One region of the Rhodococcus sp. AZ1 genome, then DNA from elsewhere that is predicted to be linked to it. Evidence: predicted binding sites of a transcription regulator. Region 1 holds the regulator's gene; each other region holds the start of a gene.

What was found. The regulator LexA, encoded in region 1, represses DNA repair genes until DNA is damaged. The targets are predictions, from matches to a motif close to CGAACANNTGTTCG.
Region 2: a site for LexA is predicted at 1,340-1,353, ahead of ACY48E_RS08305 (DUF222 domain-containing protein). Genes of this name have one in related genera too.
Region 3: a site for LexA is predicted at 1,561-1,574, ahead of ACY48E_RS13230 (HNH endonuclease signature motif containing protein). Genes of this name have one in related genera too.
Region 4: a site for LexA is predicted at 2,246-2,259, ahead of cofD (2-phospho-L-lactate transferase). Genes of this name have one in related genera too.

The regions. Positions count from the first base shown of each region.
Region 1 is NZ_JBUEQF010000004.1:299,071-302,278, reverse strand. Features, by position in the region: gene ACY48E_RS07470 (acyl-CoA dehydrogenase family protein) at 1-862, shown strand, start outside; gene lexA (transcriptional repressor LexA) at 936-1,679, opposite strand; gene ACY48E_RS07460 (hypothetical protein) at 1,912-2,268, shown strand; gene nrdR (transcriptional regulator NrdR) at 2,345-2,809, shown strand; gene hrpA (ATP-dependent RNA helicase HrpA) at 2,790-3,208, opposite strand, start outside.
Region 2 is NZ_JBUEQF010000005.1:151,074-154,281, reverse strand. Features, by position in the region: gene ACY48E_RS08305 (DUF222 domain-containing protein) at 1-1,308, opposite strand, end outside; gene hrcA (heat-inducible transcriptional repressor HrcA) at 1,523-2,566, shown strand; gene dnaJ (molecular chaperone DnaJ) at 2,653-3,208, shown strand, end outside.
Region 3 is NZ_JBUEQF010000010.1:24,305-27,512, forward strand. Features, by position in the region: gene ACY48E_RS13230 (HNH endonuclease signature motif containing protein) at 23-1,528, opposite strand; gene ssd (septum site-determining protein Ssd) at 1,731-2,783, shown strand; gene ACY48E_RS13240 (TadA family conjugal transfer-associated ATPase) at 2,780-3,208, shown strand, end outside.
Region 4 is NZ_JBUEQF010000006.1:200,980-204,187, reverse strand. Features, by position in the region: gene ACY48E_RS09975 (coenzyme F420-0:L-glutamate ligase) at 1-1,010, opposite strand, end outside; gene cofD (2-phospho-L-lactate transferase) at 1,007-1,978, opposite strand; gene ACY48E_RS09965 (WhiB family transcriptional regulator) at 2,622-2,870, shown strand; gene ACY48E_RS09960 (metallopeptidase family protein) at 2,883-3,208, opposite strand, start outside.

The DNA of each region.
Region 1 (3,208 bases):
GGTTGCTCCCTACCTGACCGAGCTGCTCAACGACGAGCAGAAGGCACGGTGGCTGCCGGGCTTCTGCTCCGGTGAGATCATCACCGCCATCGCGATGACCGAGCCCGGAACCGGCAGTGACCTGCAGGGCATCAAGACCCGCGCGGTCAAGGACGGCGACGACTGGGTGCTCAACGGCTCCAAGACGTTCATCACCAACGGCATCAACGCCGACCTCGTGGTGGTCGTGGCCTGCACCGATCCGGAGAAGGGCGCGCAGGGCTTCTCGCTCTTCGGTGTCGAGCGCGGGATGCCGGGCTTCGAGCGCGGACGCAACCTCGACAAGATCGGCATGAAGGCACAGGACACCGCCGAGCTCAGCTTCACCGACGTCCGCGTCCCCGCCGCAAACCTGATCGGCCAGGAGGGCATGGGGTTCATCTACCTCATGCAGAACCTGCCTCAGGAGCGTCTGTCGATCGCCGTCGTCGCGGCGACAGCCATGGAGACCGTTCTCGAGCAGACCATCCAGTACTGCCGCGACCGCAAGGCGTTCGGCAAGCCGATCGGCCACTTCCAGAACACCCGGTTCGTGCTGGCCGAGCTCGCCACCGAGACCACCGCGGTGCGCATCATGGTCGACAAGTACATCGAGCTGCTCAACGAGAACAAGCTGACCGTGCAGGAAGCCGCGATGGCCAAGTGGTGGACCTCGGAGCTTCAGGTGCGCCTGATCGACCGGTGCCTGCAGCTGCACGGCGGCTACGGCTACATGAAGGAGTACCCGATCGCGAAGGCGTTCATGGACTCGCGAATCCAGACGATCTACGGCGGCACCACCGAGATCATGAAGGAGATCATCGGGCGCGGCCTCAACCTCTGACCCGCATCAGCAACAGCGCAACGCCGGTCACCCCTGAGGGGCGACCGGCGTTGCGCTTTTCTCCGACCTCGTGTCAGATCTTGCGGATGACGGTGACAACCTTGCCGAGGATCGCCGCGTTGTTCCCGGGGATCGGATCGAAGAGGGGGTTGTGCGGCATCAGCCACACCTCGCCCTTGCTCTTCTTGAACGTCTTCACCGTGGCTTCGCCGTCGATCATCGCGGCGACGATGTCGCCGTTGTTGGCCACGCTCTGCTGCCGCACCACCACCCAGTCGCCGTCGCAGATCGCGGCGTCGATCATCGACTCACCGACGACCTTGAGCAGGAACAGCGAGCCGGATCCCACCAGCTCGCGGGGGAGAGGGAAGACATCTTCGACAGCCTGCTCGGCAAGGATCGGCCCGCCGGCGGCGATGCGACCGAGAACGGGTACGAATGTCGGTGTGGGCAGCGCGCCCGCGGCATCGGACTCGGCGTCGGCGTTCTCCAGCGCCGGGTCGTCGAGGCCCCGGACGTCGACCGCTCGCGGTCGGTTGGCGTCGCGGCGCAGGAACCCCTTCTTCTCGAGAGTGCGCAGCTGGTGGGCGACCGAGGACGTCGACGTCAATCCCACCGCGTCGCCGATCTCTCGGATGCTCGGCGGGTAGCCCCGCTCCCGGACGGACGCGTGGATGACCTCGAGTACTTTCCGCTGCCGGGTGGTCAGACCGGCGGTGGCGTCGTCGGCGGGTGGCGTGGTGAGGGTGACGGGTGCGGCGGCCGCGGGAGCCTTGGACCCGCTTCCCCTCGCAGTGGACGAGCTGTCGTCCTTCATCTCGTAAGACCTCCTGGCATGTCGTTGGACCTGATGATCGGTGGCGCTCGGTGTGCCGTCTGACACGAACTTAGACGGAAACACCAGTTCGATCAAACATCTGTTCGAAGCGTGTCGCGTGTTCTCGAGAACTTTGTCGGTGGGGCGTGCTACAAATCGAACATGCGTTCCTTCGAACGCGTGATCGATGTTCCGGCCAGGGGCCGGACCCAGCGACCAGGGAGTGATTGCGATGGCACGGACTTCAGTTCTCCAGACCGTCGGTCGGGACAGCTACCACGGCTCGTTCGACACCGCCGGCTCGTTCGACACCGCCGGCTCGTTCGACACCGACGGCCGGCACCTGGCCCGTAGGCCGGCTCGGCGCGGGGGCACCCGGCCCGACGTCGCACCGTTCGATTACGGACGTGTTGCGCCGACACCCCGCTCGTCCCACGCCGAGCGCCGCGAGATCGGGTTCGGCAAGCTGTGCGGGATCGCGCTGGTGACGGCCGCGCTCTCGCTCGGTCTCGTTGCCCTGGCGAACCTGCGGGCTGCGGATCAGCCGGCACCGACGGCACCGATCTCCGTGGTCGACGGTGTGCGCTGACTGTGTCACCCACACCCCACCGGGTACTGTCGGGATGCGCTCCGGCGCCGCCGTCCGGTACGAGAAGTGGGGTCTCATGCATTGCCCGTTCTGTCGTCATCCGGACTCGCGTGTCGTCGATTCCCGGGAGGCGGACGAGGGGCAGGCCATTCGGCGGCGTCGCTCGTGCCCGAACTGTTCCCGGCGTTTCACCACGGTGGAGACGGCAGTGCTCTCGGTGGTCAAGCGCAGTGGAGTCACCGAGCCGTTCAGTCGGGAGAAGGTGATCAAGGGCGTCCGTCGGGCGTGCCAGGGTCGCGACGTGGACAACGATGCTCTGGTGCTGCTGGCGCAACAGGTGGAGGACACGGTCCGCGCCTCTGGATCGGCGGAGGTACCCAGCAACGAGGTGGGGTTGGCGATCCTGGGGCCTCTGAGGGATCTCGACGAGGTGGCTTATCTTCGTTTCGCGTCGGTGTACCGGTCGTTCAGCAGCATCGCCGATTTCGAGAACGAGATCGACGATCTTCGATCGCATCGGGTCAACGCAGATCGGCGATAGCCTTCCGGACGCGTTTCTCCGACACCGGATAGGCCGTACCGAGTTTCTGAGCGAACAGGCTCACCCGAAGTTCTTCGATCATCCAGAACACAGCTCGCACGTCCGGTGCTCCGGTTCGAGCCGGGGGTAGGGCGCGAATCAGGGCGTCGTAGTCGGCGTACACCCGGTCGAGGACGGCCATACCGGCCCTGTCGCGGTCGGCGCTACCCGGCAGTGCCGCCAGTCGGTCGACGGCACCGCGCAGGTACCGCGGAATCTGTTGCAGGGCGTCCGCTCCGCTGTCGAAGACGAATCCGTCGAACACCAGCGAATCGAGCTGCTCGCGAACGTCGTCGGCCGCCTCGCCGGCGCACTCGTCGAGCGCTGACCGAACACGTGTCGCTTCGGCCAGTACAGGTT
Region 2 (3,208 bases), on a different contig from region 1:
GCGGCCGCGGTCGGGTCCGTCGGCGATCTTCACCGTCCGCCAGCCACCGGGACGAGCGTGCACGGCCCGATTGTGGGGCCCACATGCCGGGGCCAGATGCGGGGCATCGGTGGACCCGCCGGCGGCCCAATCTTGTTCTGCATGATGGGCTTCGATGTGTGCGAACGGTGCCGGACACGCGGGTTTCGAGCAGCCGCCGTACATGGCGAACAGCAACATCCGCTGCGACCGGGTGGCCAGCCGGGCCGAGCGGCCCAGGTAGAGCGGCTCACCGGTGTGATCGTCGAACACCGCCAGGTACATCTGCGCCTGCGCCGCCAAGGTCACGATCTGCGACATCGGCAGATCGGTGCCGGTGGCGGTGTGCCCGACCCCGGCCCGCTCCCGTAGCTGCGACTCGGTGATCGAGACGATCACATGCGGCGGCAACCCACGATGTGAGGCGCCGTACAGTCCGCCATCGGCTGCGGCACGCACCAGCGCCGCCAACGCATCGTGATTGCGTTGGAGTTGACTGCGGGTGTCACGCTCGGCAGCCACCCGCACCGCGGCAGCGTCGATCCCGTCGTCGTCGACACCACCACGCGGGGACTGCTCATCATCAGGATTGTTCATTCCCGGCGCGGCCCACGCCGCCAACAGCACCTCCACCAACGCACGCGTGGTGGGGTCGAGGGTGGCGGTCAGCTTCGACATCCCCAGCGAGTCCTGAGCACCGAGCGACAGGCCACGAGTGCGGGACCGATCCTGATCGCTGGGCAGGGTGCCGTCGGGATCGAGGTACGCCAGGATTCGTTGCCCCGCCCGGGTGATGTCTCGGGGGCTGTGATGGCGAGCGATCTCGGCGAGCTGCTCCTCGGCCTGCTCCCGCACCGGCACCGCAGTGTCGGCGGGCACCTTGGCCATCACCGCCAACACCGCGTCGACGTGCTCGTGCCCCACAGCACCGTCGGCCATCGCCGACGCCGTGTTCGGGCACATCGGATCCACCCGCTGTCCGCTGATCGCGTACGACGCCACCAGCTGATCGACCTGGTTCAGCCGCCGTCTCGGGTTGGCCACCCGCAGTCGCTGCGCCACGAACTCGACCACCGTGGTGCAGTGCACACTGCGGTGAGCATCACGATCGGACACGTCACGGATGCGCTGCAACCCGATACCCGCCATCACTCGGACCGCGCGCTCGTGAGCGATGGCCACCTCGGCCACCTCGACCTCGGAACACGCATCCGACGTCGAAGCCGCGATGCGCGCCAACAGACGATGCAACGCCTCGTAATCCGCGACCAGCGAACTTTCGTCGACCAATTTTCACCTCCCCGGCTTGTTCCACAATAATAGAACATATGTTCGAGCGCAAGATGTGGACGAGCCCATCACCAGAAAGTTGCCGACGGAGATCAGCCCCGGGTACCGGGGCCTCGCCGCCGGTCCCCACCTCGTGCAGCAACTAGACTCGGGGATTACCGGAACTTCTGCAGCTGTGGAAACCGGCAGGCAACTCGATCAGCAGGAGGTGACGATGTCGAGTACCGAGGACCGCAGATTCGAAGTGCTGCGAGCGATCGTGGCCGACTACGTGGCCACCCAGGAGCCCATCGGTTCCAAAGCGCTCGTCGAGCGCCACAACCTTGGTGTGTCGAGCGCGACGGTGCGCAACGACATGGCCGTTCTCGAGGCCGAGGGATACATCGCCCAACCGCACACCAGCTCCGGCCGCATTCCCACCGACAAGGGGTACCGCCGGTTCGTCGATCGCATCGACGACGTCAAGCCGCTCTCGTCCGCCGAGCGCCGCGCCATCCTGCACTTCCTCGCCGACGGCGTGGACCTCGACGACGTCCTGCGCCGCGGTGTGCGCCTGCTCGCGCAGCTGACCCGCCAGGTGGCGGTGGTGCAGTACCCGACGCTGTCGGCGTCCTCGGTGCGTCACCTCGAGGTGGTCGCGCTCACGCCGGCTCGGTTGCTGCTGGTGCTGATCACCGATTCGGGGCGGGTGGATCAACGCATCGTCGAACTCGGCGACGTGATCGGTGACGAGGACCTCTCCCGGCTGCGCAGCCTTCTCGGTGGCGCGCTCGAGGGCAAGAAGCTCGCGGCGGCGTCGATCGCGGTCGCGGAGCTGGCCGAGAACGCTCCCGAGCAGATTCGTGACGCCGTGGTGCGCTCGGCGACGGTGCTGCTGGAAACCCTCGTCGAGCACCCGGAGGAGCGTCTGGTGCTGGGCGGGACGTCCAACCTCACACGCAACGCCGCAGATTTTGCGTCGCTGAACGGGTTCCCCGGCTCTCTGCGCTCGGTTCTCGAGGCACTGGAGGAACAGGTGGTGGTGCTCAAGCTCATCGCCGCCGCGCAGGATCCCGGTCGGGTGACCGTGCAGATCGGCGAGGAGACCAACGTTCAGGAGATGCGTGGGGCGTCGGTGGTGTCCACCGGCTACGGTTCCGGGGGCAACGTTCTCGGCGGCATGGGGGTGCTGGGGCCGACGCGCATGGACTATCCGGGAACCATCGCCTCGGTTGCGGCGGTCGCGCGCTACATCGGCGAGGTTCTCGCCGAACGCTAGGGGCCGGACCGAACACCTGTCACAACCGAACACTTGTCACACACGAGACTGCACACACGCACGGACATGAAGGACGGCACGGACACGTGGCACGGGACTATTACGGAACGCTGGGCGTCGATTCGAAGGCGTCCGACCAGGAGATCAAGCGCGCGTACCGCAAGCTGGCGCGCGAGTTCCACCCCGATGTGAACCCGGACGAGTCGGCGCAGGCCAAGTTCAAGGACATCTCCACCGCCTACGAGGTGCTCTCCGATCCGGAGAAGCGACGCATCGTCGACCTCGGTGGCGACCCGCTCGACAACGGCGCCGCCGGGGCCGGTGGCTTCGGCGGCGGTGGCTTCGGCGGCGGTCTGGGCGACGTCTTCGAAGCGTTCTTCGGTGGTGGCGGCGGCGGTCGCGGCCCGCGCGGGCGGGTGCAGCCGGGCTCGGACTCGCACCTGCGGGTCACCCTCACCCTCGAGGAGTGCGCGACGGGCGTGACCAAGCACTCGCTGGTCAGCACCGCCATCCTGTGCGATGTGTGCACCGGTGCGGGCACCAACGGCGACAGCAAACCCCAGCGCTGCGACACCTGCGGCGGCGCCGGTGAGGTGCAGTCGGTGCAGCGCTCGTTCCTCGGCCAGGTGATGACCTCGCGTC
Region 3 (3,208 bases), on a different contig from region 1:
TGATCGTGGCAGTCGGCGTCGATCATGGAAGTAGCTCGTCCGGGTGGTGGAAGTGGTTCACCCGACCGGTCCGGTCGGGATCCAGCCCGACCGGGGGATGCCACAGCGTTCGCCCCGCGAACGGATGCCCCTGCGGTGCCATCGAAGTGGCCCAACTGCTGTCCTCGTCGCCGACTAGACCGTGGTGGCGCGGGCAGGCGAGGGTGAGCTGGTCCATGTCCGTGGTTCCGCCGCGGGCCCACTCGGTGCGGTGGTGCACCTCGGTCTCGGTGGCGGGCCGGCTGCATCCAGGGAACGTGCACCCGCGCTCGCTCGCGTAGAGCGCGAGGCGTTGGTCGACCGACGCGATCCTCCTCGTCCGGCCGAGGTACAGCGGCACATTCCGGTGGTCCAGCACGAGCAGGTACGGGTGTACCGATGCCGCCATTCGTATCGCATCGGGAATGGAGATCGATGATCCCGTCGCCGTGAGCGCGAGGCCGGTTGCATTTTCCAGATCTGCAAGCGTCATCGTAATGATGGGAATGACGGGTGCGCCGCGATTGCGCCCCAGAATTCCCGACGAGATCACCGATGAGAACAGCATTTTGACTGCATCATGGGCCCGCTGTCCGCTGGTTCGAGTGTCGCGTCGCGCGCGTGTCTCCTCGGTGTCGGTGTCGGTGTCGGTGTCGGTATCGGTATCGGCCGACGGGTCCGGGTCGTCGGGATTGCAGAAGCCGGGGCGTGCATATTTCGCAAGCACGGACTCGAGGTACGCACGCAGCTCCGCGTCGATGCAGAACGAGCCGGTGCTCAATCCGTCCGGTCCTTGTTCGCCGAGGCGGAAGAAGCGCTTGCGGGCTGTGTCGGGACCGATGATCGGCTCCGGGCCGTCGGCATCGATGCGTTGCAGCAGTCGATTGGCGAGTGCTCGCAGCTGCTCCGGTGGAAGTGCCGTGGCGTAGTAGGCCAGAGCCTCCTCGGCCTCGGCGCGCACGACCGGATCCGTCGCAGTGGACAGATGGTTGAAGAAGTCCACGATCACGGTGACGTTGGACGGGCTGATGGTCCCGCTGCGTACGCCTCGGGCAGTGTGCTCGAGGACGGGTGGCAGCTCCTGGCCGGTGATGGACCGTCCGGGCGTGAGCAACTGTGCGAGTCGCAGACGCCTGCTCGCGTCGGAACCCGTGATGTGAATGAGGTCGGCCAGCGCGTTGCGGGTGGTGTGCGGGTGATCCTGCAGCGCTTCGGTGTCGACGATGTCCGCCAGAACCTGGTGCCCAGCACCAACGAGAAGTCTGGTCAACGAGTCGATTTCGCGGTAGAGCGTCACCAGATCAGGCGCGGTGAGGTGGCAGCGCTCGGTGGACATCAGTGCCTGAACTCCATCTCGCGCGGCACCGATGGCCGAGATGAGCGCATCGTCCATCGCGGTGGGTCGCTCCGGAACGACGCCGTCGGCGGTGAAACCACCGGGTGTATACCCGCTGGCTCCCGAATATGTTGTGGCCGAGCCGTGTTCGCTCGTCGGTCCGCCCGATTTCATACCCTCGACCCTACTGCTGATCCCTCGATCATAGAACATATGTTCGATAACAATTCCGTTACATGTTCCGCTCGGCGCTGCGGTGCGGTTCCCTACACCACCACCCGAGGGGCCGCTCGCAGTTATCCACAGGACGTGAATCATCCACAGCCTCAATGACTGTCACTGGATCACCGGCCACCCTCGGGTGCACGATGACGCCATGACACCTTCCCGACCCGTGCTTGCGATCTGCCGTGACCGCGCGCTGCTGACCGCAGCTCGCCGTGTCGCGGCGGCCGTCGACCGGGAGCTGGTCGAGCGGTCGGAGCCGTCGAACCGCGCCGAGTGGGAGTCGGCCGCGCTGGTCCTCGTCGACGTCGAATCCGCCGAATTCATTGCGGAACAGCGCTTTCCTCGCCGACACGGCACGCTGCTGCTGGCGAACGAGCAGGCCGACGTCGAACACTGGCGAGCGGCAACCGAGGTGGGCGCCGACGCGGTGTTCGTTCTTCCCGAGCACGAGACCCACCTTGTGCGCGCGCTCGCCGAGTCCGTGGACGACGGAGGTGACGGAACGGTCGTGGCCGTCGTCGGTGGCTGCGGAGGTGCGGGAGCGTCTACGTTCGCTGCAGCTCTCGCCCTCGCCAACGATCACGGTCGAACGCTGTTGGTCGACGTCGATCCGCACGGCGGGGGTTTGGATCTGCTGCTGGGGTGGGAGGGCCGCAGCGGGCTGCGCTGGCCCGACCTCGTGCTCGACGGCGGTCGGGTCAGTGCCGCGGCGCTGCACGGCGCACTACCGAACCGTGGTTCGGTGTCCGCTCTGACCACCAGGCGGGATGCGGTGGGCCTGACCCATCCGTCCCCGGCGGCGGCAGCGGCCGTGGTCGACGCCGCCCGTGCGGCAGGTGACCTCGTGGTGTGCGACCTGCCACGCACTCGCACCGAGACCGCGGATCTGGTTCTCGAGCGGGCGGACCTCGCCGTGCTGGTGGTTCCGGCACGCGTGCGCGCCGTCGCCTCGGCCGCACTGACCGCAGAGCGGCTCGGCCGTATGACCGCGCACGTGGGGTTGCTGGTGCGCGGGCCGGCGCCAGGGGGCCTCGCCACGTCGGACGTCGTCGACATTGTGGGGCTCCCCCTGTTGACCTCGATGCGACCACACCGCGGCCTCGACGCTGCAGTCGACCGTGGTGGTCTTCGTCTGGTCGGCCGTTCGGCGCTCGCGGTCGGAGCACGCGAGGTTCTGCAGATCCTCGGGGCACGCCGATGACCGCATGGATCTCCACCGACCTCCTGGACAGGGTCAGAGAACGCCTGGCTCAGAGCACCGAAGCGCCCACCCCGGCTGTGCTCGCGGCCGCTCTGCGCGCCGAAGCGGGCGGTGTACTGGGCGATACGGAACTGCTCTCTGCGCTGCACCTGCTGGACACCGAGCTCACCGGGGCGGGACCGTTGGACTCGCTTCTGCACGACGGTGCGGTCACCGACGTCCTGGTGACCTCGCCCACGGACGTCTGGGTCGATCGGGGCGGCGGTCTGGTGCGATCGCCTGTGACGTTCCCTGACGAGGCAGCGGTTCGGCGGCTCGCTCAGCGGCTCGCGCTCTCGGCAGGTCGGCGGCTCGACGATGCACAGCCGTGGGTCGACGGCCGCCTGCCCGGTGTCGGACACGGCAGCTTCGGAGTGCGACTGCAC
Region 4 (3,208 bases), on a different contig from region 1:
CCGCGCGCCACCCGCGCCGAGACCTCCGCCTCGGGTCGTCCGTCGCCGCGCAGGTCCTCGCGCCAGCGCTGGGCCATCGCATCGAGCAGTCGTGTGCGGACGTCCGGTGTGCGCACCCAGACGAACCGCACCGGGCGGGTGTGATGCGGGGCGGGTGCGGTGAGGGCGTCGGCGAGGGCGTCGCGGATATCGGCGGGATCGACCGCCTCGTCGGTGAAGTGGCGAACCGTGCGGCGACGGGGCACCGCCTCGCGACGTCCGCGGGCCAGCGCCTCCTCGGTGCCCAACCAGAACAGATCATCCTGACCGGGTCGCACCAGCGCGGCGGCGGTGGACCCGTCGTCGACCGGCGTCAGACCCCGCACCACGGCCACCGGGACCGATCCGAGCTTGCCCTTGACCAGGTCCGCGGCGGCGGCGATCTCGTCGGCCACCGCAATTTCGGTGACCAGCAACGGATTTCCCTGACCGTCCTCACCCCCGGCGTACGGATGCAGCACCGCCAGGCCGGCAGCGCCGATGGCCGCGTCGGTCTGGCCCACCCGCCAGGCGCGGCCCATGGTGTCGGTGACCACCACGGCCACCTCCACCCCGAGCCGCTCACGGATGGCCTCACGCAGTGTGGCGGCGGACTTGTCGGGGTCCACCGGGAGCAGCGCCAGTTCGTCGGATTCGACGTTGGACCCGTCCACTCCCGACGCGGCCTGAACGATGCCGAGCCGATTCTCGGTGATCAGGGTTCGCCCCCGCCGCGCAACCACGCGAACCGCTTCCTGCTCGACGAGCCTGCGACGCAGTGCATCCCGCTCCTCGGCGTCGACGGGGGCCGGCACCAGGCGTCCTTCGATCTTGGAGAAGACCTTGCTGGTGACCACCAGCACGTCGCCGGTGGCCAGCCAGGGGGCCGCCGCGGCGAGGGTGTCCGCCAGATCGTCACCGGGGCGGAACTCCGGCAGACCGTGCACGGGGATGATCTCGAGCGATCCGCCGGGGGAGTGGTCGGTGATCACGGTCGGTCCACGGACACACCCGCCGCAGCCAGTGCGGCCCTGGCCATCTCGGCGGTGGTGGTGGCGGGGTCGGTCATCAGGAGCGGGACCGCGCGCACGTCCACGCCGGGTACGTCGGCGGTGTCGCCGGTGTGGATCAGCCAGGCGTCGAGGATCCCGGTGGCCGAGCGGGCGCCGTACAACCGGCCGATCGCCTCGGCGGTGGTGTCCACCCCGATCACCGTCAGACACTCGTCCGCCATGCCGCGCAACGGCTTTCCGTCGATCACCGGTGACATGCCCACCACCTTCGCGGCGGTGGTGCGCAGTGCACCGCGGATACCGGGAACCTCGAGAATGGCGCCCACGCTGACCACCGGATTCGACGGCGCGATGAGCACTGCGTCGGCACCGGAGATCGCCTCCAGCACACCGTCGGCCGGGGTGGCGTCGGCCGTGCCGATGAAGGCGAAGCTGTGCGTGGGAATCTTCGCCCGGTACCGAACCCACCATTCCTGGAAATGAATTGCGCGCTGTTCGCCGGACTCGGGTTCGCTGACCACCACGTGGGTCTCGCTGCGTGCGTCGGTGACCGGGAGCAGGCGCACCCCGGGCTTCCAGCGGTCGCACAGCGCTTCGGTGACAGCCGAGAGCGGGTAGCCGGCGTTGAGCATGCGGGTACGGATCAGGTGGGTGGCGATGTCGCGATCGCCGAGGCCGAACCACGTGGGATCGGCGCCGTAGGCGGCCAGTTCCTCTTTCGCGCTCCAGCTCTCGTTCTTGCGACCCCACCCGCGCTCGGTGTCGATCCCGTCGCCGAGGGTGTACATGCAGGTGTCGAGGTCCGGGCAGATGCGCAGGCCGTGCATCCACACGTCGTCACCGACGTTGACCACGGCCGTGATCTCGTCGCCCTCACCCAGCAGTGCCCGCAGGCCCTGCAGGAACCGGGCGCCGCCGACGCCGCCGACCAGAACCGTCACCTTCACGCTGTCACCCTCATGCTGTCGCCGTCACGCTTCCACTCACACGACGGCCCAGGGTAGTCGTACGGGGCGCGTACGACTCGCCCGGCAGTGTGCGATCGGGTGACGCGACTCGCCCGCGACACCGACCGCGCGGTGCGCGAGAAAACGGGGAGCGGGATGGTATTGGAAAATTCCTGATCGGCTTGACCGCGACACACCGGACGTGTGTAATCACAGCAGTGTTATTCCTGTCTCGGACACCGAGTTCGCTTGAGACGGGCCAGTATTCGAACACCCGTTCGGGGCGCTTGCAGAATCCCGGTCGATGTTCGCGGCGGCACCGTCGGCTCGTCGGGGTTCTTGCTGGAGCACTGGGTTTTTCCTTGCTGGAGCACTGTTTGTTGCTGGAGCATTGTTTGTTGCTGGAGCACTGTTTGGGTTTTGCAGGGTCGGGGAATCACGGAACGACTGCACATATGTGGTCGGGCGCCATCGGCGTCCGCCACGCACACACGTAGAGGAGGCGGAGATGATGCTCGACCACAACGCCGACGCACGCCCGCACATCGATGCCTCGGTCGGTGCAGAGCCGAGTGCACCCGACCATGGTGATCGTGAGATCCCGCTGCACGAGATGGTGGTGCCCCGGCTGGGCCTGGTGCCGATGCTCATCGACACCGCCGAGGACGAGGGTCAAGAGCAGTGGCAGGAGCGCGCCCTGTGCGCGCAGACCGACCCCGAGGCGTTCTTCCCCGAGAAGGGTGGTTCCACTCGCGAGGCCAAGCGCATCTGCCTGGGATGCGAGGTCAAGGACGAGTGCCTCGAGTACGCGCTCGAGCACGACGAGCGTTTCGGCATCTGGGGTGGCCTGTCCGAGCGGGAGCGCCGGCGCCTCAAGCGCGGCATCGTCTGACCCGACTGAACGTCAGTCGTCGTCGGGAGTACCGTCCGGGTCGATGACCTCCGGGGTCAGACCCAGGTAGGTGGCCACCTGCTCCACCAGAACCTCGCGCACGAGGTCGGTGAGCTCGAGGCGATCGTGCGCGCGCTTCTCGAGCGGTCTGCGGAACAGCACGACCCGCGCACGGGTGGTCGCGCCTCGCGCGTCGACACCCGCCGGAATCAGACGCGAAAGTGGCACGGGACCCTCGGCCACCACTTCCGCCGGCCAGGTGATGCTCTCCGGATCGACGGCCCGGATCTTCGGTACGTCGTCGACGGCGATGTCGAGTTTGGTCAGTCGATCGTGCC